4 regions of the Limnospira fusiformis SAG 85.79 genome follow, and region 4 is predicted to be linked to each of the others. Evidence: riboswitches for the same ligand, from Rfam matches in the RefSeq annotation. Region 4 holds a riboswitch; each other region holds the start of a gene.
The links. Region 4 has a riboswitch for cobalamin ahead of HFV01_RS13325 (energy-coupling factor ABC transporter permease). Riboswitches for the same ligand answer to the same signal wherever they lie in the genome.
Positions count from the first base shown of each region.

Region 1: another riboswitch for cobalamin. It lies ahead of cobW (cobalamin biosynthesis protein CobW); the one in region 4 lies ahead of HFV01_RS13325 (energy-coupling factor ABC transporter permease).
Region 2: another riboswitch for cobalamin. It lies ahead of metE (5-methyltetrahydropteroyltriglutamate--homocysteine S-methyltransferase); the one in region 4 lies ahead of HFV01_RS13325 (energy-coupling factor ABC transporter permease).
Region 3: another riboswitch for cobalamin. It lies ahead of cobG (precorrin-3B synthase); the one in region 4 lies ahead of HFV01_RS13325 (energy-coupling factor ABC transporter permease).

Region 1 is NZ_CP051185.1:1,759,933-1,767,458, reverse strand. Features, by position in the region: gene HFV01_RS08320 (Uma2 family endonuclease) at 1-548, shown strand, start outside; gene HFV01_RS08315 (hypothetical protein) at 788-1,660, shown strand; gene dcm (DNA (cytosine-5-)-methyltransferase) at 1,731-3,020, opposite strand; gene HFV01_RS08305 (DpnII family type II restriction endonuclease) at 3,007-3,990, opposite strand; gene cobW (cobalamin biosynthesis protein CobW) at 4,325-5,377, opposite strand; cobalamin riboswitch at 5,520-5,665, opposite strand; gene HFV01_RS08295 (hypothetical protein) at 5,772-6,014, opposite strand; gene HFV01_RS08290 (CAB/ELIP/HLIP family chlorophyll-binding protein) at 6,063-6,272, opposite strand; gene HFV01_RS08285 (ferrous iron transport protein A) at 6,487-7,155, shown strand; gene feoB (Fe(2+) transporter permease subunit FeoB) at 7,183-7,526, shown strand, end outside.
Region 2 is NZ_CP051185.1:64,621-72,146, reverse strand. Features, by position in the region: gene HFV01_RS00365 (hypothetical protein) at 207-386, shown strand; gene HFV01_RS00360 (hypothetical protein) at 723-923, shown strand; partial or broken gene HFV01_RS00355 (RNA-guided endonuclease InsQ/TnpB family protein) at 1,128-2,172, opposite strand; gene HFV01_RS00350 (hypothetical protein) at 2,711-2,932, shown strand; gene HFV01_RS00345 (RNA-guided endonuclease InsQ/TnpB family protein) at 3,295-4,404, opposite strand; partial or broken gene HFV01_RS00340 (IS607 family transposase) at 4,367-4,972, opposite strand; cobalamin riboswitch at 5,201-5,345, shown strand; gene metE (5-methyltetrahydropteroyltriglutamate--homocysteine S-methyltransferase) at 5,683-7,526, shown strand, end outside.
Region 3 is NZ_CP051185.1:3,224,563-3,232,088, reverse strand. Features, by position in the region: gene HFV01_RS15165 (cobalt-precorrin-6A reductase) at 1-286, shown strand, start outside; gene cbiE (precorrin-6y C5,15-methyltransferase (decarboxylating) subunit CbiE) at 300-1,526, opposite strand; adenosylcobalamin-variant (AdoCbl-variant) riboswitch at 1,570-1,653, shown strand; gene cobG (precorrin-3B synthase) at 1,665-3,113, shown strand; gene HFV01_RS15150 (precorrin-8X methylmutase) at 3,139-3,768, shown strand; gene cobI (precorrin-2 C(20)-methyltransferase) at 3,765-4,469, shown strand; gene cobJ (precorrin-3B C(17)-methyltransferase) at 4,501-5,928, shown strand; gene HFV01_RS15135 (hypothetical protein) at 6,112-6,252, shown strand; gene HFV01_RS15130 (hypothetical protein) at 6,291-6,515, shown strand; gene HFV01_RS15125 (hypothetical protein) at 6,642-6,782, shown strand; gene HFV01_RS15120 (N-acetylmuramoyl-L-alanine amidase) at 7,177-7,526, opposite strand, start outside.
Region 4 is NZ_CP051185.1:2,814,670-2,822,195, reverse strand. Features, by position in the region: gene iscB (RNA-guided endonuclease IscB) at 1-784, opposite strand, end outside; gene HFV01_RS13335 (argininosuccinate synthase) at 1,097-2,299, opposite strand; gene HFV01_RS13330 (glycosyltransferase family 2 protein) at 2,422-3,348, shown strand; cobalamin riboswitch at 3,392-3,552, shown strand; gene HFV01_RS13325 (energy-coupling factor ABC transporter permease) at 3,573-4,328, shown strand; gene HFV01_RS13320 (energy-coupling factor ABC transporter substrate-binding protein) at 4,337-4,645, shown strand; gene cbiQ (cobalt ECF transporter T component CbiQ) at 4,646-5,449, shown strand; gene HFV01_RS13310 (energy-coupling factor ABC transporter ATP-binding protein) at 5,433-6,284, shown strand; gene HFV01_RS13305 (sensor domain-containing protein) at 6,292-7,526, opposite strand, start outside.

The sequences.
Region 1 (7,526 bases), 1.1 Mb from region 4:
ATCGCCGTTCTTATGTATTATGGCGGGAGTATGCCGCTCCCTTTATTGCCATTGAATTAACCAGCGGTGATGGTTCGGAACAACGAGACAAAACCCCCCTCTCTCGATCGCCAGAAGGCGTTAACCAAAGACCTGGAAAATTTTGGGCTTATGAGCAGATTATTCGCATTCCCTATTATGTCATTTATCTGATTCAAACCCATGAGTTAGAGGTTTATCGCTGGGTGGGTGGTCGCTATGATCGCTGGGAAGCCAACGATCGCGGACGTTACCCGATCGCCACTATGGGAGTCGAGTTAGGCGTGTGGGAAGGTAGCTATCAAAATCAGACCCAGCAATGGTTACGGTGGTGGGATAACCAGGGTAATTTATTGCTCACTGGTAGCGAACTCGCTAAACTCGAACGCCAACGAGCCGATCGCGCCGAACAAAGCCAACGAGAAGCCGTTCCTAAACTGCTGTCAAGGGGTTTAAGTATACAGCAAGTAGCTGAGGCTTTGTCCTTGTCCGTGGAAGATGTGGAAAAACTCGGCTCGGTTAAAGATTAAAATCAACGGCGATCGCGGATAACTGCGATCGCTATTCAAGACTGTGGCGATAATTCCCAAGCCGATAACGTTGCCAAAAGTGCATCAATTTAGAGGCGGATAAACCAGCCATAGAAGCAGAGGGAAGCATCCCACTCAGCTTAACTCACCAATATGAATGGGTCGAGAAGTGGGGGATATAAGAGAGAATCGGATGAGCAATCCAGAGACAGTAGAGATAAGATTATCGGGTATCATTAATGCGATCGCACCTAAATTTAACCCATTACAAAACCCAATCAGAAGATACCAGCATCGATGCGGAATTGATGCAATTTGGGCGGTCGTGTCAACTCAGCGCCAGTCAAAAACTGGCATTTCTCAAACGGATCATCCAACGGGGTCTAAAATTGGTCTGCTGGGGAATTCACCAACAATCCCCCAATGGCGACAATTTGACATTCAAACAACTGTACGTCCGCAGACGCTGGGGGGAACTGTTTGCTACTTATAGTGATAATAACCTGTTTGATGAAAGGGAGCCATTGATGATAGAAGATCCCATCGCGATCGCCTATAAAATTATCGACAAACTCAATCTCTTAAATATCCCCTACTATATCGGCGGTTCCGTCGCCAGTTCCCTACAAGGTGAAGCCAGATTCACCCAAGATATTGACTTGGTTATTTATCTCGAATTATCTCAAGTCGAAGTTTTCATCGAAACATTCAGCTCGGATTTTTATGTCAGTGATGTCGCGGTAAAAGATGCCATATTAGGTGTCAGCAGTTACTTGAACTTAATCAATTTTGAATCTCTCGAAAAAGCCGATATTTTCATCTCCCGAAGCGATGATTTTTCTCGTTCCCAAATGAACCGCCGTCAACTCTATGTCCCGGAAGAAAACCCAGAACAAGCCTTTTATCTTTGCACTCCAGAAGATACCATATTACAAAAGCTGGTCTGGATGAGAATTGCCCAAAACGAATCCCAGAAACAATGGCGAGATATATTAGGTGTGCTGAAAATACAACGAGAACGCCTCGACTTAGACTATCTTTGGCAATGGTCAGAATATCTTAACATTTCCGCATCACTGAATCAAGCCATCCAGCAATCTGGTATAATGTAAATGAATCCCACAATTTTCTGTCGATATTATCTACTATTAATTAGGGGATTTTACCAATGCTTAGGGAAATTTATGGTTTCCCAAGAAATGGGGTCTTAGCTGTTGGTATTAAGTTTAGTAACAACTCTTGAGCGATCGCTTTAACCACCGGAATGGTAACCGAATTTCCCAACTGACGATAAGCCTTATTCTGATTGGGGTGAAGTTGAAAAGAATCTGGAAACCCCTGTAAACGCGCCGCCTCACGGGGAGTAATTCGACGGACTCTTCCCCCATAATATACCCCCAATCGGTTCCCATCACTAGCCACCAAAGTCACCGATATTTTATCGGGGTCGAGAAACTTATATACTTCAAAGGAAAAATTACCCGCCACTGGCTTATATTTATCATCAATAAGTTGCAGATAGTTTTTGTCAACTAAAGAGGCTAATAATTGCGCTAAATTAGGATGGGTATAAAAACTAGCAATTTGAGCCTTGGTAAGTAACTTCCCATCTTGATGTTGACCAAAAACCTTATGGCGGCGTTTAGTAATCAAGCGATTCATCAGGTCAATTTCCTGGGGGGTACAGTCTCCCCGTAACCCCAACTCCCAAGAGTGAATTGAGTTTCCCCCACGATAGTCAATCAGTCTCACGCCATGTAATTTCTCTAAGTTTCCGCGAAGAAAGGTGCGTAACGCCGTTGTAAATTCCGCAGAACAATCATAATGGTGGGGGGGATTATCCTCTAAAATATCTCTGACTTTACAGGAAGGTTTAGGCGCAGAAAATAGAGACAGTTGACCGGACTCATAAGAGTGAGAATCCTTAGCACCCAAATCTGACACTAGGTTGAAGTGAGGGGTTTGGTTCAGAACACCCATCATATAGGCTCGGACGCGATTTTGGGGAACACCATAGTTGGAGCTATTCAGTAAAAATAGGTCAAAACTATAACCACGCTCTTGCATTTTTTGGCGAATTGTGTTGATAGTTTTCCCTTGGTCATGGGTGACTAAACCGCGAACATTCTCAAAAATAAAAGCCTGGGGTTGTTGGCTATCCATGAGACGTAAAATCTCAAAAAACAAGGTTCCCCGTGTATCTCCAAAACCAGCTTTTTTCCCGGCGTATGAAAAACTTTGACAGGGAAATCCAGCCAGCAAAACATGATGGGGGGGAAGGGAGGGAATGGTCTGAATATCGCCTTGGGGAGTTTCGGAAAAGTTAGCTTGATAAACCTGTCTAGCATCCCCATCAATTTCACTACTGAGGAGACAATCAGGAATGCAACCTAAAGACTCAAGCGCCTGTTCAAAGCCGAGGCGCAATCCCCCAATTCCGGCGAATAAATCTATAAATTTAACGGTTTTCATTTTCTATAAAGTCGAGAATAAAGTAGTGTAAGTAATTCAGTTCTGACTCAGAAAATGCCAGAAGCAAGTGGCTATACTCATCAATGGTATTCAGAGCAGATTGGCGTTGGAAGTTACCGACTCCATCAATAATATAAATAATCTTGTAACCCAAGCCATCAATCTGCTCAAATCTTGATTTTGCTTGACCCGCTTTCCGCTCAATTGTGCTATTTGTGGTTTCCTGAAAGCTAATTTCAATTGCTATATATTTTTCACCTTTACTTACGACAATATCAAAGTTAGTGTCTCTTTTTCCTGTTTGCTTATGACTGACTCCAGGGATGGTAGAATTGAGGTTGATATTAATATCATTTTGATTTAAATTTTTACCTAAATATTGATATATATGACGTTGCAAAAGCTGACCTAAATCATTACTTTTAGCTCCTGCGGTAATACGGCTTAGATAAATATAACGCTGGCGTATAAACTCGGAAAGTTCATCATACTTACCCATTAATTGTCCAATCTGACATCCCCAAGTCTTAAAAATGCCAGAAATTTTAGGATTTGTTGAATCTCCAGCAAACAGGAGGACGACAATAATATCTTTATAAACTTCAGACAGAGTTTGTTTCCTTAACAGTAATTTCTGGCTGGAAACGTTGAGTTTTTGGTTTGATAATATTCCTGATATGGGTAACACCTGAAAACGATAACAAAATTGAGTGTTGTTCCAAATATACTCTAATTCTCCATCGGGGAACAATAAATCAAACTCTTGATTTAAACGTTGTAGTTTTTCACCTCCAAAATCTGCTAAGATCAGAAGGTGTTTGAGGAATAAATTAGCAGAGAGCTTTGATATTTCTAAAGTGGTAAATATATCTAGGGGATTTTCTAATTCCAAGGCTAGAATTGAGAGAAACTGCTGTTGGGTTTCAATCAGCACCGGGATAATACTCTGTTCGAGTTGTTGTTGAACCAAAAACTTTGGCTAGAATAAAGATGCTGACTGATGCAATTCCTCAATTGTTCGTTTTTGAACCATAGATGATTAAACAGTTTTTCTGTCAGAATTTGCGAACCATTGATCAAATGTGGGTATCCAAAGGTAAACCTATCATGACTTAGAGAGTGAACTAGATGGGGAATACCTGGGGGACGCAATATGGTATTAGGAGGAGAAGGTGGGATGGAGACGAGACGGAAAGTAGCGTAAAGTGTGGTTGTATTGGGGCTATTTTGGCGACGCTGTGAATTTTACTACTGTTTAAATAAGGACGATCGCATTATTAAAATCACCAAAATTGATAAGATTTCTACCTGTTTAACGCCATGGTTTCTGACTGCAAAGAAGTGGCTATTTGTTCTTGATTAAGACTACGACCAATAAACACCAGTTGAGTTTGGCGAGGTTCGTCGGCTTTCCAGGGGCGATCGAAGAAGGTATCAAATCGGTTTCCGACTCCTTGAACTACCATCCGCATGGGTTTATTTGCTACGGCTATAAAACCTTTGATGCGGTAGATTTCCCACTGCTGGGCGATCGCTTTTAATTGATTAACTAAACTGGCGGAGTCCTTAACTGGATCTAAGACTAAATGCACAGCATTGATATCATCATCGTGTTCGTGTTCTTCTTCCTGGTCATGGTGACTAGGGCGACTGTCCAGATGGTCTTCTACCGCTGCATTAAAGCCTAATAATATGTCAGCCGAAATTTTACCTTGCTGACAGGAAACCGTCTGCACTCCTGGGGTTAACTCCTGTTTTAGCCATTGTTGAACCCGCTGCTGAGACTCTTCATCAATGCGATCGCCTTTCGTCAAAAGTACCAAATCAGCACAAGCTAACTGGTCTTCAAATAACTCCTCGATTGGTGTTTCATGTTCCAAAGTTTCATCCGCTTGACGCTGCTTTTCTAAAGCCTCTAAATCTCCCACCAGTTGACCATTGGCTAGGGCTTCACTATCAACTACCGTAATCACACCATCTACCGTCGCTTTCGTGCGAATTTCCGGCCATCGGAAGGCTTGAACCAGTGGCTTTGGTAAAGCCAAACCAGAGGTTTCTATTAATATCGAATCAATCGCATCTTGGCGTTTAAGTAGTTCTTGCATAGTCGGCAAAAACTCTTCCTGGACGGTGCAACACAGACAACCATTCGCTAATTCGATGATATTAGTTTCCGTTTCTTCTTCGTCACAAACTTGGCAAGATTTGAGGATTTCGCCATCAATACCTACTTCGCCAAATTCATTGACTAATACCGCGATCCGACGACCTTGGTTATTTTGCAGTAAATGGCGGATCAGGGTGGTTTTTCCAGCCCCTAAAAATCCGGTGATAATGGTTACAGGAATTTTATGCACGGTTTTTTGACTCCTCCGAAATTATAGCGATTTGCTATCTATAAATGTTGAGATTTTCCTAGAGTTTAGATGGGCGATCGCTATGATATTTAGATTGTGAAAATACTAAATCAACCATCATCCATACCTCGCAGATGAATCAACAATAGGTTACTTATCGGCGGGCATTCTGACTGAGAGACTAACAGAGTCCCATCACAGTCGCGGGACAGCGCCGGACTTACACCGGACTTTCCCCCTTTCCTCTAAAGGCTGATTTCCCTTAGAACCGATATCGGGAATATCTTATCACAGGTTGGGCGAATTCGGGGAAAAACCAAAAAAGTCCCTGCTTATTTCTAAACAGGGACGGTTTGTTATTAGTGAATAGGGAGAGATAGGTAAATTTGATGACTTAGACTAAGTTAGTGAAAATCAAAGCCCCAATAGCGCCACTAACGGCGATCGCCATCAGTAAATTTGTAAAAAACCTGCCGTATTCTGCATTATAACCAAGGGCTTTGTCTTCCTGACCACCTGTGAAGAATAAAGACCAGGCTTGGTTAGCTGTAATTACTTCTGAGGTACTGTTAAAGTCCGGTCGAAAGATTACAGGTCCGATTAAGTATTTGTTAGGAAAGTTAAAATCTGTTTTCATACAAGTCTCCGAAATGCTACTGAATTATAGGTTGACAAAATCTGGGTTTTACAGGCTAGTTAACCAGCCAATTACACCATGTCCGGTTAATGCTTCTAAGGCTAGGGCGGATATAAACCCGATCATAGCTAGTCGTCCGTTGAGTTTCTCTGCGTATTTGTTGAAACCGAATTGTTGCGATTCCTCTACATATACTTGGGGTTCGATCGCGTAAACATTTGCGCGTCCACCTTCTTCCATAATTTGTCCACGAACCATAGTATTTTTGCCTCTCTGACTTCTTGTAAACAAATGTAACACACTGCAAACAAATATTGCAAGGGGTTGACAAAATTAATTTTTGTAGTATAATCTTTTGCTTTTTCCAAACAAGGGGGTTTGTTAAAAATTTATTAACAATGGGATTTTTACTTAGTTACATGGTATTAATTAAAATTAATTCTCAATTAGCTCAACAGAGAGCCAATAGATTATGGACAATGATAACTACTGTGCCGATGTATCCGTGAACGGCTTTGATGGTGGCTCAAGCTGGTCAGGATTTACTTACCTCAAAGACAACACTGGTCATGCTCGCACCATAAGTGAATCACCAGAATCATTGGTTGTAGTGGGCGAATCATCAATTCCGGGAACCTTTGCTTTGTCCGAGGCGAAGGTAGGCGATCGCTTATATATAGTTGCTCTCAATTGTGCCGGAGGCAATACCCGTCTAATGGGGATGGGGTTAATGCCAGGTGTAGAATTAAATGTCATTAGTTCCACAACCAGTGGATCAGTGATTATCGCCCTAGGCGACCATCGCTTAGGACTGGGGGCAGATATGGCTGAGAATATTCAGGTCGCCACAGAAAACCTCACCCAGTCGAAAAGGAAACTCTCATCAATGAATAAGACTAATGTTGTGCAGTTGCGCCATGCGGCGATCGGTTCTCGGTTGCGGGTGGTTGGTTATGACCCCGCCGCCCGTAGCTACAAACGGAAATTATTAGCCATGGGATTAACTCCAGGGGTGGAATTTACAGTCAAACGCCACGCACCTTTAGGAGACCCAACCCAAATTGAGGTCAGGGGATTTAACCTGAGTTTACGCAAAGACGAAGCAGATGCCCTCCAGGTGGCATTGATCAACCCATCCTAAAGGAGGAACAAAATTGTGAGTCAGTCTATGGAACTGAACCGCCAAACCGATAATAAGGCTGCGATGTCCTGTATTGCTTTGGTGGGAAACCCTAACTGTGGGAAAACGACCCTATTTAATGCTTTAACTGGTAGTAATCAGCGGGTAGGTAACTGGCCCGGAGTTACCGTAGAAAGGAAAGAGGGAAGCTATCGTTATCAAAACCAGGCCATCAAGGTGATTGACCTGCCAGGGGTTTACTCTCTGGACGTGGAAGATGCCAGCACTGGATTAGATGAACAGGTAGCGCGAGACTATTTACTATCGGGTGAAGCCACCTTAATTATCAATATCGTAGATGCGTCCAACCTAGAGCGAAATCTGTATCTAAC
Region 2 (7,526 bases), 2.8 Mb from region 4:
CTTGTGAATAGCATTACTCACTGGTTTATAGGCAGAGCATTAGAGGGGTTACAACGTTCCGATTATATGGGCATGCCATCGTTAGATTTGTCCTCTCCGCCGGGGTACTTTTAAAGGTCTGTATAGGTAGTCGCACGAACCCCCTACTTTTCCCCTTGCCCTTTTGAGCGCAGCGTGTCAACCTATTTCGCTGCTAGTGTATTACGATGGTTCAAGTCGGACATTCGGTCTTCCTAATCATAGATGGTTGGCAGTGGTCGCGTCTTGGTAATAGGTTCTACCTCACGCCTTCCGTTCCCCGCTTCAATCCTGGAGTTATGATTTCCAAAACTGGGGGTGGCTATCGCCGTTACTCTCTACTCCCTGATTTCTCAGTTCGTTTATGACCTTGAGTTCCCTGCCTTGCTTAGTTCCCTAAGCGTCGGGACATATAACCAGTTATGAGGATGGTCAGGAGAGGTCTCCTTATATCCAGATTCGGAGCTGGAATCCTCACCGGGTAGTTATTTCGGGCATTTCAGCCCTATTTCATACCCGAACGTCTCGCACCATACGCTTACACTTTTCACTACTCTACAAGATGTACTCGTAGAGAGCCCAACAGGGGTTTAAACGTTCCATATATATGGGCATTCCATCTTTAGATTTGTCCTATCCACCGGGGTACATTTAAAGGTCTGTGTAGGTGATGCTAAAATTACCCTACTTTTCCCCTTGCTCTTTTGAACGCAGCGTATCAACCTATTTCGCTGCTGTATAATGACGATGGTTCAAGCCGGACATTCGGTTTCCCTAATCATGGATGGTTGGCAGTGGTCGCCTATAGTAGTAGGTTCTACATCACGCCTTCCGTTCCCCGCTTCAATCCCAGATTTGTGATTTCTGAAACTGGGGGTGGCTACCGCCTTTACTCTTTCCCATAATCGCCCCAAGTGGGTTAAATACTCCTCCTTGTAGTATACTTGGATGGAACATTGCGATTTCTTAGAATGGGATTGACCCTGAGTTCCCTGCCTTGCTTAGTGTCATAACTCACTAAGCGTCGGGACATATATATATTTAAGGGGTAAACTAATAATCTAGTTATAGTAGCAGCCGGATTGACTAGTTTAACTCCCTCTAGGAGGTTATTTCAGGCATTGCAGCCTTATTTCACTCCTAAACGTCTCGCACTCTAGGTTTATACTAGCATTCAAGTCACGATCTATCGCCAGACCGCAGTTTGGACATTCAAAAGTCCGACGGACTAGGGGCATTTGTTGACGATGGCCACAGTTAGAACAAAGTTGACTGGATGGATAAAATCTATCCGCAATCATTAACTTTGAACCATAACGTTCTGCCTTGTCACCTAGTTGCCGACGGAACTCATAAAATGAAGCATCAGCGATAGAACCCGCCAAACAATGATTTTTCAACATTCCAGACACATTCAAATCTTCAATGACGACTTGGCTGTGGTTTTTAGCCAAAAAAGTAGTGATTTTATGAATCGTGTCCCGCCGAATGTTTGCTACTCTTTGATGTAGCTTTTGAACTTTTAAGAGACATTTGGCCCAATTTTTCGAGCCTTTGACTTTGCGACTTAAATGACGTTGTAATCGAGCTAGTTTTTTGGTCGCTGCTTTATAAGCCTTGGGATTAGAGAATTGGGTCCCATCGGAGCAAGTCGCCAAATTGTTAATTCCTAGGTCTACCCCGATTCTCTCTCGATATTTCGGTGTAATTTCTGGCGTGATTTCTACGAAAAAGCTCATATACCAGTCACCTGCTTGGCGCGTTATAGTGACTTTCTTAACCCAACTTTCGGGTTGTGCCTCAAATGTAGAAACCCAGCCCACAAAAGGCAGCTTATGGCGAGTTCCTGACAGATTGAATGGCTTTCCGGAATTGTCAAGGGTAAAGCTATCATGGTAGCCTTTCTTCTTAAATTATAGGATAACTGCTTATTCCCTTGAAGAAGCGCTTAAAGGCATCCCCTAGATTAATGAAGGCATATTGATAAACTTTAGAAGACAATTCAGACATCCAAGGATATTGAGGTTTCACATAATGAGTAAAAACCTTTTTAATGGAGTTGATATTAGGCTTGAGTCCCTCTTCATAAGCTGACCTCCATAAGTGTAATCCCCAATTAAACACGAACCGAGCATAACCCGCGTGTTTGGCCATCAAGGTGCGATGACGGTCATTGAGTTTGAGTTTTGTCCGGAAAGCTTTGATTGGTTATGGTCGAAAGGGAAGTCACCTTCCCCAACTCCACTTCCAAACCGTACTTGAGACTTTCACCTCATACGGCTCCTAATGTAGATACCCTTTTTGTCACTAGGAACAGGGTTACGAACCCCCGCTTTATGATTCCAACTTTGGGAGCTTGGCATACAACTCGTAGTCTTTAAACTCGCTCTCGTCATATTACTCCTACTTGTCGCAGTCTCCATATCTACACCGTGACTAGTGGGCATATCCTAATCATTACAATTAGGCATTGGCTTTCAGTCACATCCTTTCCCCTCAATGGTATACGCTTACACTTTTCACTACTCCTTGTGAGTAATATTGCTCACTTTTTTGATAAGGAGAACCAATGAGGAGTTTAAACGTTCCGTTTATATGGGCATTCCATCTTTAGACTTGTCCTCTCCACCGGGGTACTTAAAAAGGTCTGTGTAGGTGTTTTATGCAAAACCCTACTTTTCCCCTTGCTCTTTTGAGCGCAGCGTGGCAACCTATTACGCTGCTAAATCATTACGATGGTTCAAGCCAGACATTCGGTTTCCCTAGTCATGGATGGTTGGCAGTGGTCGCATTTGGTAGTAGGTTCTACCTCACGCCTTTCGTTCCCCGCTTCAATCCCAGAATCGTGTATCCTGAAATTGGGGGTGGCTATCGCCTTTACTCTCTACTCCCTGATTTCTCAGTTTGTTTATGACCTTGAGTCCCCTGCCTTGCTCAGATTTCTCCAAGCGTCGGGACATATAAACAGTTATGGGATGGTCAGGATACGAGTCCCTTATCTTCCACCAAGGGGTGTAAGTCCCACTAGGAGGCTATTTCGGGCATTGCAGCCTTATTTGACTCCTAAACGTCTCGCACCATGATTGGATTTTACCATGAATCCGACTTGATGAGTATGTCGTCAGGGAAATTTGGCATGGTCTGGGGTTTGACCGTATACTCATTATTGAGTTGCGAATCTTTTGGGGTATTGTACCTTATTGTCCTAAGATGTAAAGCAAATATTGGATTAAATTCTTGCTCCTGATCCGAAACGGTATAACATTACTGATACATTTACGCGACACTTATCCGGTTGTTCCCGGACAATGCGACGATAGCACTATTACCCGTTAAGGTAACAGAGGCGGTATCCCGCAAAGCTTTTAGAAAGATTCCAAAAGCACCGTTCCAGTCCCTGGGTAGAGTGAACCCACACTCCGGACATCGGAACACTTTTGAGCCACCTAGCTGGGAATGCACATGACCACAGTGAGTACAGGTTTTGCTGGTGTATTCTTCCGTCACATCTACAACTGTGGTTCCAGTTATCTCGGCTTGATGTCTCAGGGTTAGTTTGAATCGATAATGCGCCCATGTCAGCATGGCGCGGGCAGTCTTGGATTTGATTTTCCGCTTCACCTTGGCAACCATGTTGGAAGTCTCGAAGGTGGGCAGAAAAATTATGCTGTAGTCATTAGTCAAGTAATGAGCAATTTGTTTGTGGGCTTCATCAACTAGATTGCGGATTTTGGTTCTCATTCGTTGAGCCGCTTGCCTCATCCGTCGCCTTCTTGAACGACAGGGTTCCTTGGCGATTCGGCTCATCAAATCATCCAAATGTTGACATAGCCTAGTAATGCCTCCAATATCCCCGGAGCCCAATTCCAGAAATCGTGAACCATCAAACCCAGTTATGAAAGTTCGCACACCCGGGTCTAATGCAATTACGCCATTCGCTTCAGTTGGGGTAACGGCAACTGGCTCAGGGAAAATCGCCAACCATCGACCTTTGGTAAACACCAACTGAGTCCCTTGCCCGCAAGTTTTAGGGATGGGTTCGGAAACCATGAAAGTTAATCCTTTCGTTAGTCTTGGATACCAACTCCCTGAAGAGAAATTAGCATCGTTAAACTTGATGGCTTGAGAACTATCCCGACAGCTCCTAAACCTTGCGCCAGGACTGGCTGAAAAGGCGAGATAGGCATCAAAGATGGCATTTTGCCGAATGTGGCAGGGTGTTTCTTTGACCCATTCGGGTAAGTCACTCTGCATCACTTTATTGCGTAACTTTAACTTGCTTAGTCGTTTACCACTCCTAGATAATGCAATTGCTTGGTTGTAGCAATACCGACAAGCGGCCAGCCATTTACGCCAGACTTGATTTAGCTCGGGGCTGGGGTAAATCCGGATCTTCTTTGACCTGAGTTTTGTATTTACTCCGTCCGTATAATCTGGAGCTAAAGCAGTGGAGGAGGGCGAGGATGTCCTCAACCATTTCTGGTTCTGGACTGAGACTTGTCTGGTTGAGAACCATGAGTGAGCACCTGTTTTACTCACAGAGCCATCGAAACCAGTCAAATCCCCATATTGCCAATCGGTCTTTGTGGGCAACGACAACCATGCGGACATCTCCTGACAAATGATGTCCCAGTAAGGCCAGCATTTTCTTTCCCTTGAAGTTGAGCCCGCCTCCGATTTCTGAGACGACTTCTGCTTCGGGGTAGAGGTTGGACAGTGCGGCCACCTGTCGGTTGAGGTCGGACTGCTGGGCGCGGCTACTAACTCTGGCATAGATAACGACTTTGCGTTTGTCACTGCCTGATTTGGCAGTATATCACTCAACGTTGTATCGTCGTTGCCCAGCGGGGGTTCTGATGGTGTCGATTGAGCCATTGTCGTCCCATCTGCGGAGTGTTCTTTCATGGACTCGAAGGATTTGGGCCGCTTCCTTGGGTTTGACATATCTGGCAATAGGTTTATCCTCAACCCTTCTCGCTTATTATACCGTATTGCCCTAAAATATTAACCGAATTTGTGATTAAATCATGCTCTCGTGCCGTGGCTCTCCCATGGACTTTGGGCGGCTTGGCCGCTTGGTGAAACCCTAAGCCCTAGAAACCGGGTTGCTGACATCTATCGTTGTTCCCCCAGTTTACAGTAACTTTGCCATGATTTCGTCAAATCTCCGCTTTGTGTGTTATCATGCTTAAATATTGTCGGTTCTGATGGGGAGCAGCCATCAGACGTAAGGGGGAAAGTCCGGCGTAAATCCGGCGCTGTCCCGCAGCTGTGAGGAGAGACACAACTCTCTAAGTCAGAATGCCCGCCGAACTGTCTCCTCTGGAGATGCACCAAACTGTTATTTTTCGTCTGCGAGGTACGGATGATGGTTCGTTTAGCTTTTTCACAATTAATATTGCCTTCATTTTTTAGGACGACTCCCCTGGCGTTGCATGGGTAGCGCCCTGATTTGAAATTGCCATTTTGAGAAAACTAGCCTTATGTAGACATTGACTGGCAGATGGTCACTCATGCTAACGGTGATTTGAATCAGTCTGGTCTGAGTATTGCTTAACTCAATTGGGCAGATATTCTGCTGCTTTGAATTGTTCACTCCGCTGGTTTGTCGCGGGGATGGACTAGATTTCTATGACTATTTTCAGCGTTAGGACGCGACAATTTATGACCTTGGAAACATACACTCAAACCCGTCTGGAAACCGCGACTATCGGCTATCCTCGTATTGGTAAAAGTCGCGAGTTAAAAAAGGCATTAGAAGCCTTTTGGCGGGGTAAATCGGACGCAGAAACCCTCATCCAGACTCGGAATGAAGTTGAGTTCAAAAACTGGGAAACTCAACGACAAGCAGGCATCGATCGCATTGGTATTGGCGACATGAGCCTCTACGATCACGTTTTAGACTGGAGCATCCGCTTAGGCATCATTCCCGAACGGTTTGCATCCTTTAGCGGACTCGACCGTTATTTTGCCATGGCGCGGGGTAAGGATGGCATTGCCGCCCTGGAAATGACCAAATGGTTCGACACCAACTATCACTACCTCGTCCCAGAAATTCCCGAAACATTACAGCCAGCCGACTTTAGCGATTTCCTGCAAACCGTGCATCGCGCTCAAACCTTATTAGGCGATCGCGCTGTTCCCATTGTTTTGGGTCCGGTGACTTTGCTGCGGCTGAGTCGTTTGGAGATGAATCAAGACCAAGCGGGAAAACAACTAGGCGATCGCTATCTCCTGCTTCTCCAGGAACTCCAAAAAATGGGTGTCGCTGAAGTCCAAATCCATGAACCTGCTTTAGTCTTCGGAGATGCTGCCAACTTTAAACAACTCTATCAATCAACTTATCAATCTCTCAGCCAAGTCGGCTTACCCATTCACCTGGTCACCTACTTTGATGACTTGGGAGACAATTACCCCTGGGTGATGGAATTACCCGTCGCTGGCATTAGTTTAGACTTCACCCGTGGGCGTAACCTAGAGTTACTGCAACAGTATGGTTTCCCCGACGATAAAGAGTTGGGGGCGGGAATTGTCGATGCCCGCAATGTATGGAAAATTCGCCCGGACTCCGTTTTGTCAACCCTGGAAGCCATTTCCCGTGTCACCCCTAACCTGCGGATTCAGCCGTCTGCTTCCCTGCAATTTGTGCCATACGATGCCCAGCGAGAAACCAAACTCCCCGAACCCTTGCGGTCCGTTTTGAGCTTTGCTGAACAGAAGTTAGTAGAAATCACACTGCTGGCTGATTGGGCCGATCGCTCCTATGGAACCCAAGAACCTGACAAGTATCTGGAAGTCATCCTCCGGCAATGGCAAACCTTCCAGGAATTTAGCCCAGTTAATCAGGGGGTAAAAGAACGCCTGCAAAATCTGACCTCCCAGGATTTAGAGCGGACTTTGCCTTATGAACAACGTCAAGAACGCCAGCCCGTTTTGCCCCCATTCCCCACCACCACCATCGGGTCTTTCCCCCAAACCTCCGAAGTGCGGCAACTGCGGGTGAAACTGAAACGGGGTGACATTACCCAAGCCGAATATGAAGCGGCGATCGATGCCGAAATTGCCAAGTGCATCCAATTCCAAGAAGAAGCCGGACTCGATGTATTAGTGCATGGGGAATTTGAGCGCACCGACATGGTGGAATTTTTCGGGCAACAGTTATCAGGCTTTGCCTTTACTGAACATGGTTGGGTGCAAAGTTACGGCAGCCGTTGCGTGCGTCCCCCGATTATTTATGGAGATGTCGCCCGCACCGGACCCATGACAGTTCGAGAGTTCAAGGTAGCCCAATCCCTGACCGATAAAATTGTCAAAGGGATGCTAACCGGTCCGGTCACCATGATTAACTGGTCATTTACCCGCACCGATATTCCGCGCAGTAAACAAGCCATGCAGATTGCCTTAGCCTTGCGGGATGAAGTAGCCGACTTAGAAGCCGCGGGGGCGAAGATGGTACAAATTGATGAACCTGCCTTGCGGGAAGGGCTGCCTCTGAAGCCAGAACGTTG
Region 3 (7,526 bases), 410 kb from region 4:
TTTAATGCGGATGATTGACCCACCTCAGCCGAATTTACCTATACCTAGGGGGGAATTATTGTTACAAAGGGGGCCGTTTTCGGTGGTAGATGAACTGTCAATTTTACGGGAATATCAACTGGGTGCAATTGTTAGTAAAAATAGCGGCGGTGATGCTACCTACGCCAAAATTGTGGCGGCGCGAGAGTTGAAATTACCTGTGGTTATGGTGCAACGTCCTCCCATTCCTATGGGGGAAACAGTGGCTGATATTGAGTCGGCGATCGCTTGGTTACACCAACAATAAACCGCCTTTTTAGTTATGGTTTCAGCACTGACCATTGAGTGACAGTAGCTAAGGGTTTCCAGCCTAAAAAATTGCCAATGGCTGCAGTTCTTTCAATGCCAATTCGGGTAAGTTCACCCCCGAATTTATTATGCCATTGTAACAGAAGTAACTCACTCTCAACTGTGACTGTATTAGCCACTAGACGACCTCCCGATCGCAATTTTTTCCAACAGGTTTCTAATAGACCTGGGGTGGTAATACCACCACCAATAAAAATGGCATCAGGGGAAGGTAAATTAATTAATGATTCGGGTGCTTTTCCGGCTATTATTTGCAGGTCTGGAGTCCCTAAAGCTGTGGCATTATCAGCAATATATTCTAAGCGTCTGGGATGCTGTTCTATGGCGATACTTTGACAACGGCGATCGCTTCTCATCCACTCAATACCAATGGACCCACAACCTGCACCGACATCCCATAAAAGTTGTCCCGGTAGGGGAGATAATCGACTGAGAGTAATCGCTCGGACCTCCTGTTTAGTTAACTGTCCGTCGTGGTGGTAGGCGCTGTCAGGAAGTCCCGGGAAACTAGGGGAAAAGTTAACGGGATTAGAACTAATACACTCTACGGCGATCGCATTTAAATCAGCCACTTCGTCAACATCCCAAGAGGAAGCGATACCCGAAATTTGTCTCTCTTTTTTGCCTCCCAAATGTTCCAACACCACGATTAAACTATCACCAAATCCTTGATGTGTTAGGAGTTCAGCCACGGCGGCGGGAGTGCGACGATTAGCACTTAAAATTAACAGATGCGCACCCCCATAAATTACCCGATTTAATAAAGCCAGGGGACGACCACATAAACTCAGGGTTTCTACATCGGTTACAGACCAACCCAAACGACTACAAATTAGGCTAAATGTAGAGGGAGAAGGAATTATAGTAATTTCCTCAAGGGGTAGGCGACGGGTAAGGGTAACGCCAATACCATACCACATCGGATCGCCACTAGCTAAAACACAGACGGGTTGACCACGGCGGCGGATAATTTCTGCGATCGACTCATCCAGAGGAGAAGTCCAGAGGAGTTTTTCTCGTTTATCCTCCGGGGGTAACATTGCTAAATGACGTTGACCACCGACAACTACTGAAGCCATAGATAAAAGCGATCGCGCCGTGGCGCTTAACCCTTCTAACCCATCTTCCCCAATTCCTACAATTGATAACCATTTGTGGGAAAAATCCCTGCTGACCATGATTTATAGTTAAAATACCAGTATTCATGATATAGTATTTGGGCTTGTAGTTGGGAAAGTTCGGTGAGATTCCGACACTGTGCCGCAACTGTAATACAATTTTCTGAGTCAGAATGCCAACTACAAGTTATTGATGAGTTGTCAAAATCAGCTAATTTTGCGGCTCATTCTCTGCGTCGCATGGAGAAACAAATCACCATGAATTGGTTAGTTAAAGCAAATGTTTGTCCGGGTCTATTTTATGGAACCCACGCCCAGGATGGTTTTTTAATCCGCATTCGGACTCCGGGCGGATTAATTAATAGTAAACAGGGTAAATTATTGGGTTATTTATTAACGGAGTGGGGAGGGACGCTACAAGTAACTAATCGCGCTAATTTACAAATTCGGGGAGTGCAAAAACCACCAACTAGCGCCGTTTTTGAGATGCTGCAAAAATTAAATTTAGCTGCTCAAAATCCCCACATAGACCACCTACGCAATATTATGGGTAGTCCGACGGCGGGAATTGATAGCCAGGAGTTAATTGATACTAGTCCCCTGATTAAAGCCCTGGATAATCTGATTCAAAATCACCCGTTAATTGGCGAACTTAGTCCTAAGTTTAGCATCGGAGTTGATGGGGGGGGGACTGTGGGAATTGGTATCCGTTCTCCGGTGGCTTGGGAACATCGATATAATGAGATTCAGCTTAATGCGATCTCGGTAGATGATGGGAATAATAGCATTAATTTTCAGTTGGCGATCGCCGGAGATAAAAAGCTATATAATACCCAACTTGTCATCACGCCAGAACAATGTTTATCTGTAGTCGCTACCCTTATTAATGTCTATGGGGAGTATGTCCGAAACAACCCCTTAGATACCGGGAAAAAGCCTCGGATGAAACAGCTAATTGACCATCTAGGATTAGATACATATATCCAGCAAGTCAACAGCCAACTAACCCAGCCCTTGCCGATATTGTCCGCTGAACCTACCCCCAGCCAACCCTATCATCATTTAGGAATTTATCCCCAAAAAAACGCCGAATTGTGTTATATTGGGATATCATTACACCTAGGACAAATTAATGCACAACAATGGTTAGGATTAGTAGAACTTTCAGAAACCTTTGGTAATGCCGAGTTAAGATTAACCCCTTGGCAAACAATTATAATGCCAGATATTCCCCATCAACAAATCAGCCAATTATTGCCGAAACTATCTTTATTAGGCTTCGCGGAAATTGAGTCAAATCAAGTGGCGATCGCTGCTTGTGGTGGTAAGCCTGGCTGTGCCGCATCACTTACCCACACTCAAACTCACGCTTCCCAATTAGCAGAATATCTCCACCAGCGATTAAATTTAGATACTCCTATTAATATTCATGTAACTGGTTGCCCTAAATTTTGCGCTCAACCCAGTCCCGCAGAAATCACCCTTTTAGGGCATACAATTAATCAAAATGGGAAAACTATCGAAGGCTACCAAGTGTATCTTGGGGATGGTGAACAATCCTTAAAACAAAAAATTTTTGAGGGAGTATTTACCGAAATACCCGAATTTTTAGCTAATTTTTTGACCCAAAATCGCCCACTTAATTAATCACTAATTACCTGCAAATTTGCTGATGATAGACTACCTGCGTGACGGCAACCAAATATATCAGAAATCCTTTGGAATAATTCGGGATGAAACCAACTTTCAAGGTTTATCAGATGATTTATCTCATGTAGCAGTTAGGTTAATTCATGCCTGCGGAATGACGGATATTGTCGGAGATTTACAAGCCTCAGAAAATGCCGTTAAAGTCGGACGGGAGGCACTACAACAGGGAAAAGCCATCTTTTGTGATGCCATGATGGTGGCTAGGGGAATTACTAAAAAACGCTTACCTAAAAATAACCCGATTATTTGTACCCTAAATCATCCAGATGTCCCTAATATCGCTCGCCAGATTAATAATACTCGGTCGGCGGCAGCATTGGAGTTATGGGGGGATAATTTACAAGGCGCAGTGGTAGCCATTGGTAATGCACCGACTGCCCTCTTTCACCTGCTGGAAATGTTGGATGATGGTTTAGTGAAACCTGCACTGATTTTAGGGTTTCCGGTCGGCTTTGTCGGCGCGGCAGAGTCGAAACTTGAATTGGCATCTAATAGCCGTGGTATTCCATTTATGACACTCCATGGGCGGCGCGGTGGGAGTGCGATCGCAGCGGCGGCAGTAAATGCGTTAGCAAAGGAAAATGAATTATGACTAAATTAGGGCGACTTTATGGGTTGGGAATTGGTCCGGGAGATCCGGAATTACTAACTTTAAAAGCACATCGTATTTTAACAACTGTTCCCGTCATTGCCTATCCCAGTTTGGAAAATGGCAAGGTTTTAGCTAGGGCGATCGTCGCCGATTTTATCTCCCCTGATCAGATCGAAATTCCTATCCCCCTACCCTTTAGTGTGCAGCGATCGTCACAGCCTTATTATGATATCGGGGCGGAAAAAATTGCCGAACATCTCAGCCAGGGGAAAGATGTGGCGGTTTTGTGTCTGGGAGATCCGATGCTTTATGGTACGTTTATGTACATTTTTAATCGCTTATCAGGGCGGTTTTCAATTGAGGTCATACCTGGGATTTCTTCAGTGATGGCTAGTGCGGCTATGTTGGGAGTACCGATAACTTATCGCAATGATGTCTTTACCATTCTTCCGGCTACATTAGAGGCGGATATATTACGCGATCGCCTCTCGGTAGCTGATGCAGCCGCCATTATGAAATTAGGTCGGCATTTTGCTAAAGTTTATCAAATTTTGGCAGATTTAGGACTACTACAAAGGGCTTTATATATCGAACGCGCTACTTGGAAAAATCAGGCAATTATCCCCATTACAGAAGTTGACCATAACTCAGTTACCTACTGGTCATTAATTTTAGTACCTAGTCATAACCTGCCCAAATAACCCCGAATTAACCCTTAATTCCCCCTAAGTTATGAACCAACCAGCCATTATTGTTTTAACCGAAAATAGTCTTGATGTGGCTAAGAACATCCAAAAAGCCCTAGGTAATGGGATTATCTATGGTTCCCCAAAACGCACCCAGTCGGCTGATTTAACCTATGATAATTTTGGGGATACCGTGCGGGAACTCTTCCAAACAGGAACCCCCATTATTGGCATTTGTGCGGCGGGGATTTTAATTCGCACTTTAGCACCATTATTAATCAATAAATGGCAGGAACCTCCCGTTTTAGCTGTGGCTGAAGATGGTAGCGCCGTCGTGCCACTTTTAGGGGGTTTACAAGGGGTTAATGATTTGGCGCGTAAAATTGCCCAATTCTTGCAGGTTTCTCCAGCTATTACCACCACAGGAGAAATTAGATTTAAAACGGCTTTATTATCTCCCCCCAAGGGTTATCAATTGATTAATCCTGATGATGCCAAAACCTTTATTTCCGATTTGTTGGCGGGAGAACAAGTTAAATTGCTCGGAGATGCACCCTGGTTACAAAATAGTAAATTGCCCTTTGATGAACAGGGAAAATTGACTATTGAAATCGTAGATAAAGCAGATATAGACACTCTTCAGCCTAGGGGCGATCGCTTAATTTATCAGTTAGAGAGTTCACCAGAAATCACCGGTAAATTAGCCATAATTGGCACCGGACCCGGAAGCCATGATTGGCTATCTCCCCAAGTTCGCGAGGTCTTAGAAAATGCTAGTGATTGGGTAGGTTATAAAACCTATTTAGACCTAGTTGAATTTTTAAGAAAACCCGAAATTATCCGCCATGAATCTGATAATAGGGTAGAATTAAAGAGGGCGGAGACTGCCTTAAATTTAGCCGCTAAAGGGCGTTCAGTGGTGCTAATTTCTTCCGGCGATCCAGGCATTTACGCCATGGCTTCAGCGGTATTTGAAGTATTAGAAACCAAAGCCAAACCAGAATGGGAGGCGATCGCTATCCAGGTCTGTCCAGGTATTTCCGCCATGCAAGCCGCCGCCGCCAGAGTTGGCGCACCATTAGGACACGATTTCTGCGTCATTTCCCTATCAGATATTCTCAAACCCTGGGATGTCATTATCAACCGCATTGAATTAGCCGCCAAAGCCGATTTAGCCATGGCATTTTATAACCCTGTTTCTCAACAAAGAACCTGGCAACTTGACCAAGCAAAACAGATATTATTAAAGTGGAGGTCTCCCCAAACTCCCATTATCTTAGCCCGAAATTTAGGCAGAAAAGGAGAAACCGTCACCGTCAAAATACTCGAACAATTAACCGCTCAAGATGCCGATATGCGAACCATAATTTTAATTGGAAACAGCCAAACTCGCATCATTAACCAAAACCAAAACCAGCAGTGGATTTACACCCCACGCCATTATCCCTCTCTCCCCAAAGGGCGAGTTTATTAATCCTCCGGTTGGGAAACGAGAAACTAGCAGAACCCCCCGACAATTAACAATTATTAATTAATCACTGGCTGGGGGCGAGTTTATTAATCCTCCGGTGGCGAGACGAGAAACTGGCAGAACCCGCCCCTACAATTATCAATTATTAATTAATCACTGGCTGAGGGCGGGTTTATTAATCCTCCGGTGGCGAGACGAGAAACTGGCAGAACCCGCCCCTACAATTATCAATTATTAATTAATCACCGGGTGGGGGCGGGTTTATTAATCCTCTGGTGGCGAGACGAGAAACTGGCAGAACCCGCCCCGACAATTATCAATTATTAATTAATCACCGGGTGAGGGCGAGTTGATTAATCCTCCGGTTGGGAGGCGATAAACTAGCAGAACCCCCCGACAATTATCAATTATTAATTAATCACTGGCTGGGGGCGGGTTTATTAATTCTCTGGTTGGGAGGCGATAAACTAGCAGAACCCCCCGACAATTATCAATTATTAATTAATCACTGGCTGGGGGCGGGTTTATTAATTCTCTGGTGGCGAGACGAGAAACTGGCAGAACCCGCCCCTACAATTATCAATTATTAATTAATCACCGGGTGAGGGCGGGTTTATTAATCCTCTCCTAGGCAAACGAGAAACTGGCAGAACCCGCCCCTACAATTATCAATTATTAATTAATCACTGGCTGGGGGCGGGTTTATTAATTCTCTGGTGGCGAGACGAGAAACTGGCAGAACCCGCCCCTACAATTATCAATTATTAATTAATCACTGGCTGGGGGCGGGTTTATTAATCCTCCGGTTGGGAGGCGATAAACTGGCAGAACCCGCCCCTACAATTATCAATTATTAATTAATCACTGGCTGGGGGCGGGTTGATTAATCCTCCGGTTGGGAGGCGATAAACTAGCAGAACCCGCCCCTACAATTATCAATTATTAATTAATCACTGGCTGGGGGCGGGTTGATTAATCCTCCGGTTGGGAGGCGATAAACTAGCAGAACCCCCCGACAATTATCAATTATTAATTAATCACCGGGTGAGGGCGAGTTGATTAATCCTCCGGTTGGGAAACGATAAACTAGCAGAACCCGCCCCGACAATTAACAATTATTAATTAATCACCGGGTGAGGGCGGGTTTATTAATCCTCTCCTAGGCAAACGAGAAACTGGCAGAACCCGCCCCGACAATTAACAATTATTAATTATTAATTATTAATTATTAATTATTTGCGTTTTCGATTATTAAGAATCTGTTACCCTAGAGTGTACCCATTCCACAATAGCATCAGCCAAAGTAGTCGCTAATTTCCGCTGTTCAACCGGGTTAATAATCCATTCAAACTCTTCGGGATTAATCATAAACCCTAATTCCAATAATACCGAAGGGGTAACAGAAGGACGAGTTAGGGCGAGATTATTCCAAAAGACACCATAGGAAGGTCGATCCAATTTTTCCACCAAATAATTATGCAGAAAAACCGCTAAATTGTGGGCTTGGGGATGAAACCAAAACATCCCAACTCCCTTGGTATTGATGGCATCTCCATTATCCGGTAAGGCATTATAATGAATCGAAAAAGCCAGATCCGGCT
Region 4 (7,526 bases):
GTGATTTGGCCTGCCTGAGAAGACGACTCAGGACATCAGGCTGGCCCGATAAAAAATCCCGAATGTCTCCATTGCCTTTGGCTTGATTGCATGAGTGGCAAGCCATCGTCAGGTTAGAAACCCGGTCAGAGCCACCCTTAGACCGAGGCTGGATCTGCTCAACTTCAAGTGGTACATTTTGAGCCCCGCAGTAAGCACAGGTTCTGCCCCACTTGAACAACAGGTATTCCCTGATTTCATAGCCTTGTAATTCTCCCTGCTGATACTCAACACCTGAAATCTCAGGGTTTTCCATCAATTGCAGGTCGAACCGTACTAGCTCTTGGGTAATGCGGCCAACTGGGGCAAGTCTACGAAATCGGTGAACCCAGGTCATTAGAGTATCTACTCGATGCTGCCAGCTGGGAGCTAACCAACCTTCGGGACGAGTCCGATTCAAGAACCGAGCTGGTCGATATCGGGTCTTGCGGTTTCGTCGAGAACGTCGGAGTTGACGACGAGAGAGCAATGCTTCTTTAATCTGCTGTCCTCGGTGCTGCAACTCGGCAGCAAAGATAATATGATTCCCTTGCTTCAAGGCAATTCCAGTGACTTTAGAGCCTGGGTCTAATTTGAGTTCGAGGGGTTCAGGATTAGCGTCAACCTCCTTGTTTAGAATAATGGTGAATGGGTAGCGTCGAAATACCGATGCTTTCCCGGCTTTGAGCAGTGATCGTGCCATCCCTGGCTTGCACGGTGTCAGGGGCTTGCGGTTGGTATCTAAAACGAAAATATGGTTAGACATTGTTGCGTCTGTTCTGATTGCTCGTAACGTTTGCGCTTGCGCTAACGCGCACGCTGCGCGAACGCTAATGTTCAGAGTCGGTACTTTCCAAATCGCACTGTCTTAACCCCTTAGAACTGTTTAACGATTTGGTTCTAGTGCCTGGAACTAGCACGCATTCCAGGGTAGGAACTTTAACTCTTGCTCGCTCACGTAGCCAGTTAAGGCTTAAGCTGGTCAGCTACCTGAAAGCGGGGGGCACGAAGCCCCCGTGCTTCAGCCGGGGGTGCTGACTTAACTGTAGAACCCGCCCCAATAATTGACAATTAAATCTTACTCTCTGATTTTTTCGGACCAAACGCGAGTGGGAAGACCCCAAACATAGATAAATCCTTCGGCGGCTTTGTGGTCAAATACATCTTCAGAACCGTAAGTAGCCAGGTCAAGGCTGTAGAGGGATTTGTCAGACTGGCGACCGACAATGTTGCAATTGCCTTTAAACAGTTTGACCCGTACAGTGCCGCTGACCCGTTCTTGAGTTTGTTTGATAAAGGCATCGATCGCACCTTTGAGGGGACTAAACCAGAGGCCATTATAGACAATTTGGCTATAGGTTTCCTCAATACCGCGTTTATAGCGGGTGACATCAGAAGTGAGAACCAGACTTTCAAGATCTCGGTGAGCCTGAATGAGTACAACCATGGCAGGGGATTCGTAAACTTCCCGAGATTTAATACCTACCAAACGATTCTCGATCATATCAATGCGTCCGATACCGTGGTTTCCGGCGATCGCATTTAAGCGAGAGATGAGGTCAACGCCGTTGAGTGCTTCCCCATTGAGGCTAACAGGAATGCCAGATTGAAAGCCAATTTCTAAATATTCTGGCTGGTCAGGAGTATCAGCGATCGCTTTAGTCATCCCATAGACATCCTCTGGGGGTTCAACCCAGGGGTCTTCCAGAGGTCCAGCTTCGATCGCCATACCAAGCAAGTTGCGATCGAGACTGTAGGGGGAAGACTTTTTAACGGGGAAGGAAATGCCAAATTTTTCCCCATAAGCGATCGTCTCTTCCCGACTCATACCCCATTCCCTAGCCGGAGCTAAAATCTTAATATTAGGGTTGAGAGCGCCGATAGAGACATCAAAGCGGACCTGATCATTGCCTTTTCCCGTGCAACCGTGAGCGATCGCATCTGCTCCGTATTTTTCGGCAACTTCCACCAAAACCTGAGCAATCAAAGGACGTGCTAAAGCCGTAGCCAGGGGGTAGCGGTTCTCATACAAAGCATTAGCTTGAATAGCCGGAAAAGCAAACTCCTGTACAAATCGCTGTTGTACATCAATCACTAAAGACTCACTCGCGCCAGAGTCGAGGGCCTTTTGTTTCACTGGTCCTAGTTCATCACCTTGTCCCAAGTCAACCGCCACAGTAATTACTTCAGCTACCCCAAACTCATTTTTGAGATAAGGAATACAGACAGAGGTATCTACACCACCAGAGTAGGCAAGTACAGCTTTTTCAGCGCGACCCATAATCTACCAAAGCTCCTAGATCAACAAACATTTCATTATCACCCCAATCGCCACCATTGAAAAGTAAGGCTGTAACAATTAGGTTATAGTTGCAGAGCATCGCCAACTGTCCCAGAAAATATATGTTTTTTAGCGTTGTTATCCCTACCTATAACCGTTTGCCGATTTTACAGAAGTGTCTGAGAGCATTGGAAAATCAAACCTATAGCGCCGCCGTGACTGGCTATGAGGTGGTGTTAGTCGATGATGGTTCCACTGATGGGACTGTGGAATGGTTGGGAACTAACACCCTCGAATTTCCCCATCTTCGCATCTACCAGCAAGACCACCAGGGACCAGCGGCGGCGCGAAATTTGGGAGTTGAACAGGCGAGGGGAGATCTGATTGTTTTTATCGATAGTGATTTGGTGGTAACTGATAGCTTTCTTGCCGCTCACGCTACCGCCTTAATTGCCAACTCTCAAAAAAGCGATCGCATCTTTACCTATGGTCGAGTTGTGAATACCTGCAATTTTGAAAATCCCACCACAGAACCCTATAAAATCACCGATTTTTCTGCCGCTTATTTTGCCACCGGAAATGTGGCGATCGCCCGCCATTGGCTAATCGAAGCCGGATTATTTGACCCTAAATTTCAGCTTTATGGTTGGGAAGACCTGGAACTAGGAGTTAGGCTAAAAAAATTAGGCTTAAAATTAATCAAATGCCCCGCCGCCGTCGGATATCATTGGCATCCCCCCTTTAACTTAGACCAAATACCCGCCCTAATTGAAAAAGAAAAACAAAGAGGCAGAATGGGGGTAGTTTTCTATCAAAAACATCCTACCTGGTCAGTCAAAATGATGATTCAAATGACCATTTTGCATCGGATACTCTGGGGCATTTTATCCCTAAGAGGTCAACTCAATGAAAGGACCATGGCGCATTTTTTACAGTGGTTAATTAATCGTGGTCAGCCTCAATTAGCCTTAGAAATTTCTCGGATTTTTTTAAATTGGTATAACGTCCAAGCCGTCCAACAATATTGGGCCAGGCGAGAGCAAACTTAATTAAATATTTGCCAGCTTGGTTCACTGTTGACCTACACATGATACAATAGCGCCAACTATAGGTTCTAGTGGGGAACAGCCACTAGGAGTAATGGGGAAAGTTCGGTGTAAATCCGGCGCTGTCCCGCAACTGTAATCAGATTTCCGGCTAATTTGTCCACCCCATCTGTGAGTCAGGATGCCCGCCTATAGTTATTTCTCACTCACAAATCTGCGAGGTACAGATGAGCAAAAATCATCGAATGATACACCTAATCGCCATGATTGGGTTAACATTTTATTTGGTAATAGGTGCAGCCACTCCAGCTCAAGCAATGCACATTATGGAAGGTTTTTTACCTATTACCTGGTCAATTTTTTGGTGGGTGTTAATCATCCCTTTCTGGGTTATTGGTTTTCAAAAACTCACCAAAATTACCCGAAACAACCCCGAACTAAAGCTATTAATTGCCCTAGCAGGAGCCTTTACGTTTGTCCTGTCAGCTCTAAAAATCCCCTCAGTTACAGGGAGTTGTTCTCACCCCACCGGAACCGGATTAGGAGTGGTTTTATTCGGACCGTCAGTGATGACAGTTTTAGGCAGTTTAGTCCTACTTTTCCAAGCCGTATTACTCGCTCACGGCGGTTTAACTACCTTGGGAGCTAATGTATTTTCTATGGCGATTGTCGGCCCTTGGGTTGCCTATGGCATTTATCAACTATTCTGCCAATTTAACCAACAAAAGTTAGGTATTTTCTTCGCAGCAGCCTTGGGAAGTTTAGCCACTTATTTAATTACCTCCATACAGTTAGCCGTAGCTTTTCCGGCTGCTTCTGGGGGGGTTATGGCTTCCTTTATCAAATTTGCGGGGATTTTTGCAGTCACTCAAATTCCCCTATCAATTAGTGAGGGACTATTAACGCTGGTAGTTTGGAATTGGTTAGAGTCCTACGCCTCAGAAGAACTGCAAACCTTGAAAATTGGGAAAGCTAATAGCTAAGTAAAATCATGACACCAACTTCTGATAAACCTGTAAAAAATGGCAATTTGTGGATGATTTTAGCTGTCGTTATTTTATCGGTAACGCCGCTAATTTTTATCCGAGGAGATTATGAGGGAGCCGATGAACAAGCCGAAAATCTCATCGGCGAAATTCAACCCAATTATCAACCCTGGTTTGAACCTATCTTAGAAGTTCCCAGTGGCGAAATTGAGAGCCTGTTATTTGTTTCTCAAGCTGCTATTGGTGCGGGTATCGTCGGCTATGTGATTGGCTTATATAAAGGCCGTAAACAAGGCAAAAATCGCTCATCCTAAATGTACCATCAAATTGATGCGATCGCCTATACCAATCGGTTAAGGTATTTACCCTCAGAACATAAGTTAGCCTTTGCCGCCATCCTGTTTTGTCTCAGTTTGGCGGCTCCCCCCCTCCTGCAAATATTGATCACCATTTGGGTGACAATTTGGGTCGTGATTTACGCTAAAATTCCCCTAGGAATTTATCTGAAATTGCAAGCCATCCCCTTCAGTTTTTGGTTAACTAGCATTCCCGCCTTACTATTGGGGGTGGTTAATTCAGCTAATATTGAATTAATTAAAACTGATATTATCTGGGAATTTAACCTAGGTAATATCTTGATATATTTCAGTAATCAAGGAATGCAACAAGCTGGTTTTCTACTAACTCGCTCCCTAGTTTTAAGCTCCTGTATGTATTTTCTTTTACTCACTACCCCCTTCGTCGAAATCATTAGAATTTTCCGTAAGATTGGCTGTCCCAGTTTAATCACAGAACTATTAATGTTAATGTATCGGTTTATTTTTATGTTAACTGAAACCGCTAGTCAATTATTAATCGCTCAACAGGTTCGTATCGGTTATGGTGACTGGAAAACTACAATCCGCAGTTTAGGAATTGTCACCAGTCAACTACTCCAACAAACCCTAGAAAATTATCGACAAATTTGTTTAGGATTAACCGCGCGGGGGTTTAACGGAGAGTTGCGGGTTTGGTCGGTTTCTCGCCATCAATCCAACCCTCGATATACCTGGGAAGGATGTTGTGGTTGTCTACTATTATTGGTGATTATTGGATGGTTGTATGTCATCGGAATTTGAGTTACTAGAATTTGATAATGTTCAGTATACTTACCCCGGTAGTCAGCAGCCAACTCTGGAAAATATCACTTGTCAATTTGGTAGATATCAGCGTTATGCTGTCATTGGACGTAATGGCTGCGGAAAAACTACCTTATTTCGATTAGCTAATGGGTTATATCGTCCTCAGTCCGGGGTGATTAGTTGGCGAGGTCAACCGCTACAATATAAACGGCGATGGTTGAATCAATTGCGCCAAAAGGTGGGTTTAGTGTTCCCAAATCCTGAACAGCAGTTAGTAGCAACTACCGTGTCAGAAGATATTTCCTATGGCTTGTGTAATTTGGGTTTATCTACCTCAGAAATTGCTCAACGGGTGCGCCAAATTTTGGCTGAATTTGATTTAGTGGGTTTGGCGGATTTCCCGATTAATTATCTGAGTTTGGGGCAGAAAAAAAGGGTGTCAATTGCTGATATAATGGTGTTGCAGCCACAACTCTTGTTTTTGGATGAACCTACGGCTTATCTTGACTCCTATCAAGTTACTAATTTTCACTGCTTATTAAATCAGATTCAACAGCGAGGAACTACTGTGGTTATCGCTACTCATAATTTGGATTTTGTCGAAGCCTGGGCGGATTGGGTTTTGGTACTTGATAGGGGAAAACTGGCTTTTCAAGGTACACCAGAAGCCGTTTTTAGTCAAAGTCAACAACTCCAAGATTTAGGTTTGGGGGTTCCTTTAGTGGGGGATTTAATTAATTGGTTACAAGCTGAGAATATGGCTTTATCTCAACCACAGTTAAATCAGATTCAGCAACAGATACGCGATCGCTATTGGCGGTCAAATTCTTAAAATTTGGTTAAAATTGGGCAGGTAGTGGTAATCCCCTTTGATCATGGTTTAATAATGCTTCTACCGCTTGACAATTGAGGGGACGGAAGAAAAAATAACCCTGTCCATATTTACACTTAAAATTCTGTAAATGGTGGAGTTGTTCGGCAGTTTCAATACCTTCGGCGATCGCATCCATCTTCAGACTTTCAGCCAAAGCCACAATGACCCGGACAATTTCCCGCTTATCCTCACCTTCGGGAATTTGACTAACAAATGAGCGGTCAATTTTGAGGATATCTACTGGGAATTTATGCAGATAACCCAACGAACAGTAACCTGTACCAAAGTCATCAATACAAATTTTGATTTGTTGTTGTTTGAGTTGTTGTAAAGTGGCGATCGCTAATTCCGGGTCATTCATAATCGCCGTTTCTGTAATCTCTAATTTTAACTCCGAACCCGCCACCCCCGTCTCAACTAAAATCTTGCTAATGCGCCGACTTAAATCATTAGTAAATTGCTGAGAAGACAGGTTAACACTCATCATCAAATTAGAATAAACCGCAAATTTCTCTTTCCATTCGCTTAACTGAAAACAAGCCTGTCGCAATACCCATTCCCCAATATCAACAATTAAACCCGCTTCCTCAGCTATGGGGATAAACTCAGCCGGGGATATCAAACCCTCTTGGGGGTGGTCCCAACGCAATAAAGCCTCAAATCCTGCAATAGTCCCCGTCGATAGTTCAATAATAGGTTGATAGTTCAGCTCAAACTGTTGTTCTTGTAACGCTAAACGTAGCTGGGTTTGCAGGTATAAGCGCCGCAGAGCATTGGTTCGCATCGTCGAGTCAAAAACCACATAACAGCCTTTTCCTTGCCTTTTAGCGCGATACATGGCCGTATCTGCATCTCTTAATACCTCTGGAGAACTTTGATAATTAGAGTTACCCTCAACAATACCAATACTCGCACCCGTAAAAATCTGATTTTTTTCGAGGAATATCGGCAATTTTAAGGATTCCTGAATCCTTTCCGCCACATCGATCGCCTCTTGAATATCCCTAATATTTTCTAATAAAATCGTGAACTCATCCCCTCCCAATCGTGCGAGGATATGTGAATCCACAGAATCTGTAAGCCGCTTACTAACCTCGATTAGCAGTTGGTCGCCGATGGCGTGTCCGAGGCTATCATTAATAAATTGGAACCCATCCAGGTCTAAGAACAGAATAGCAAATTGATAATTATCTAGGGTCT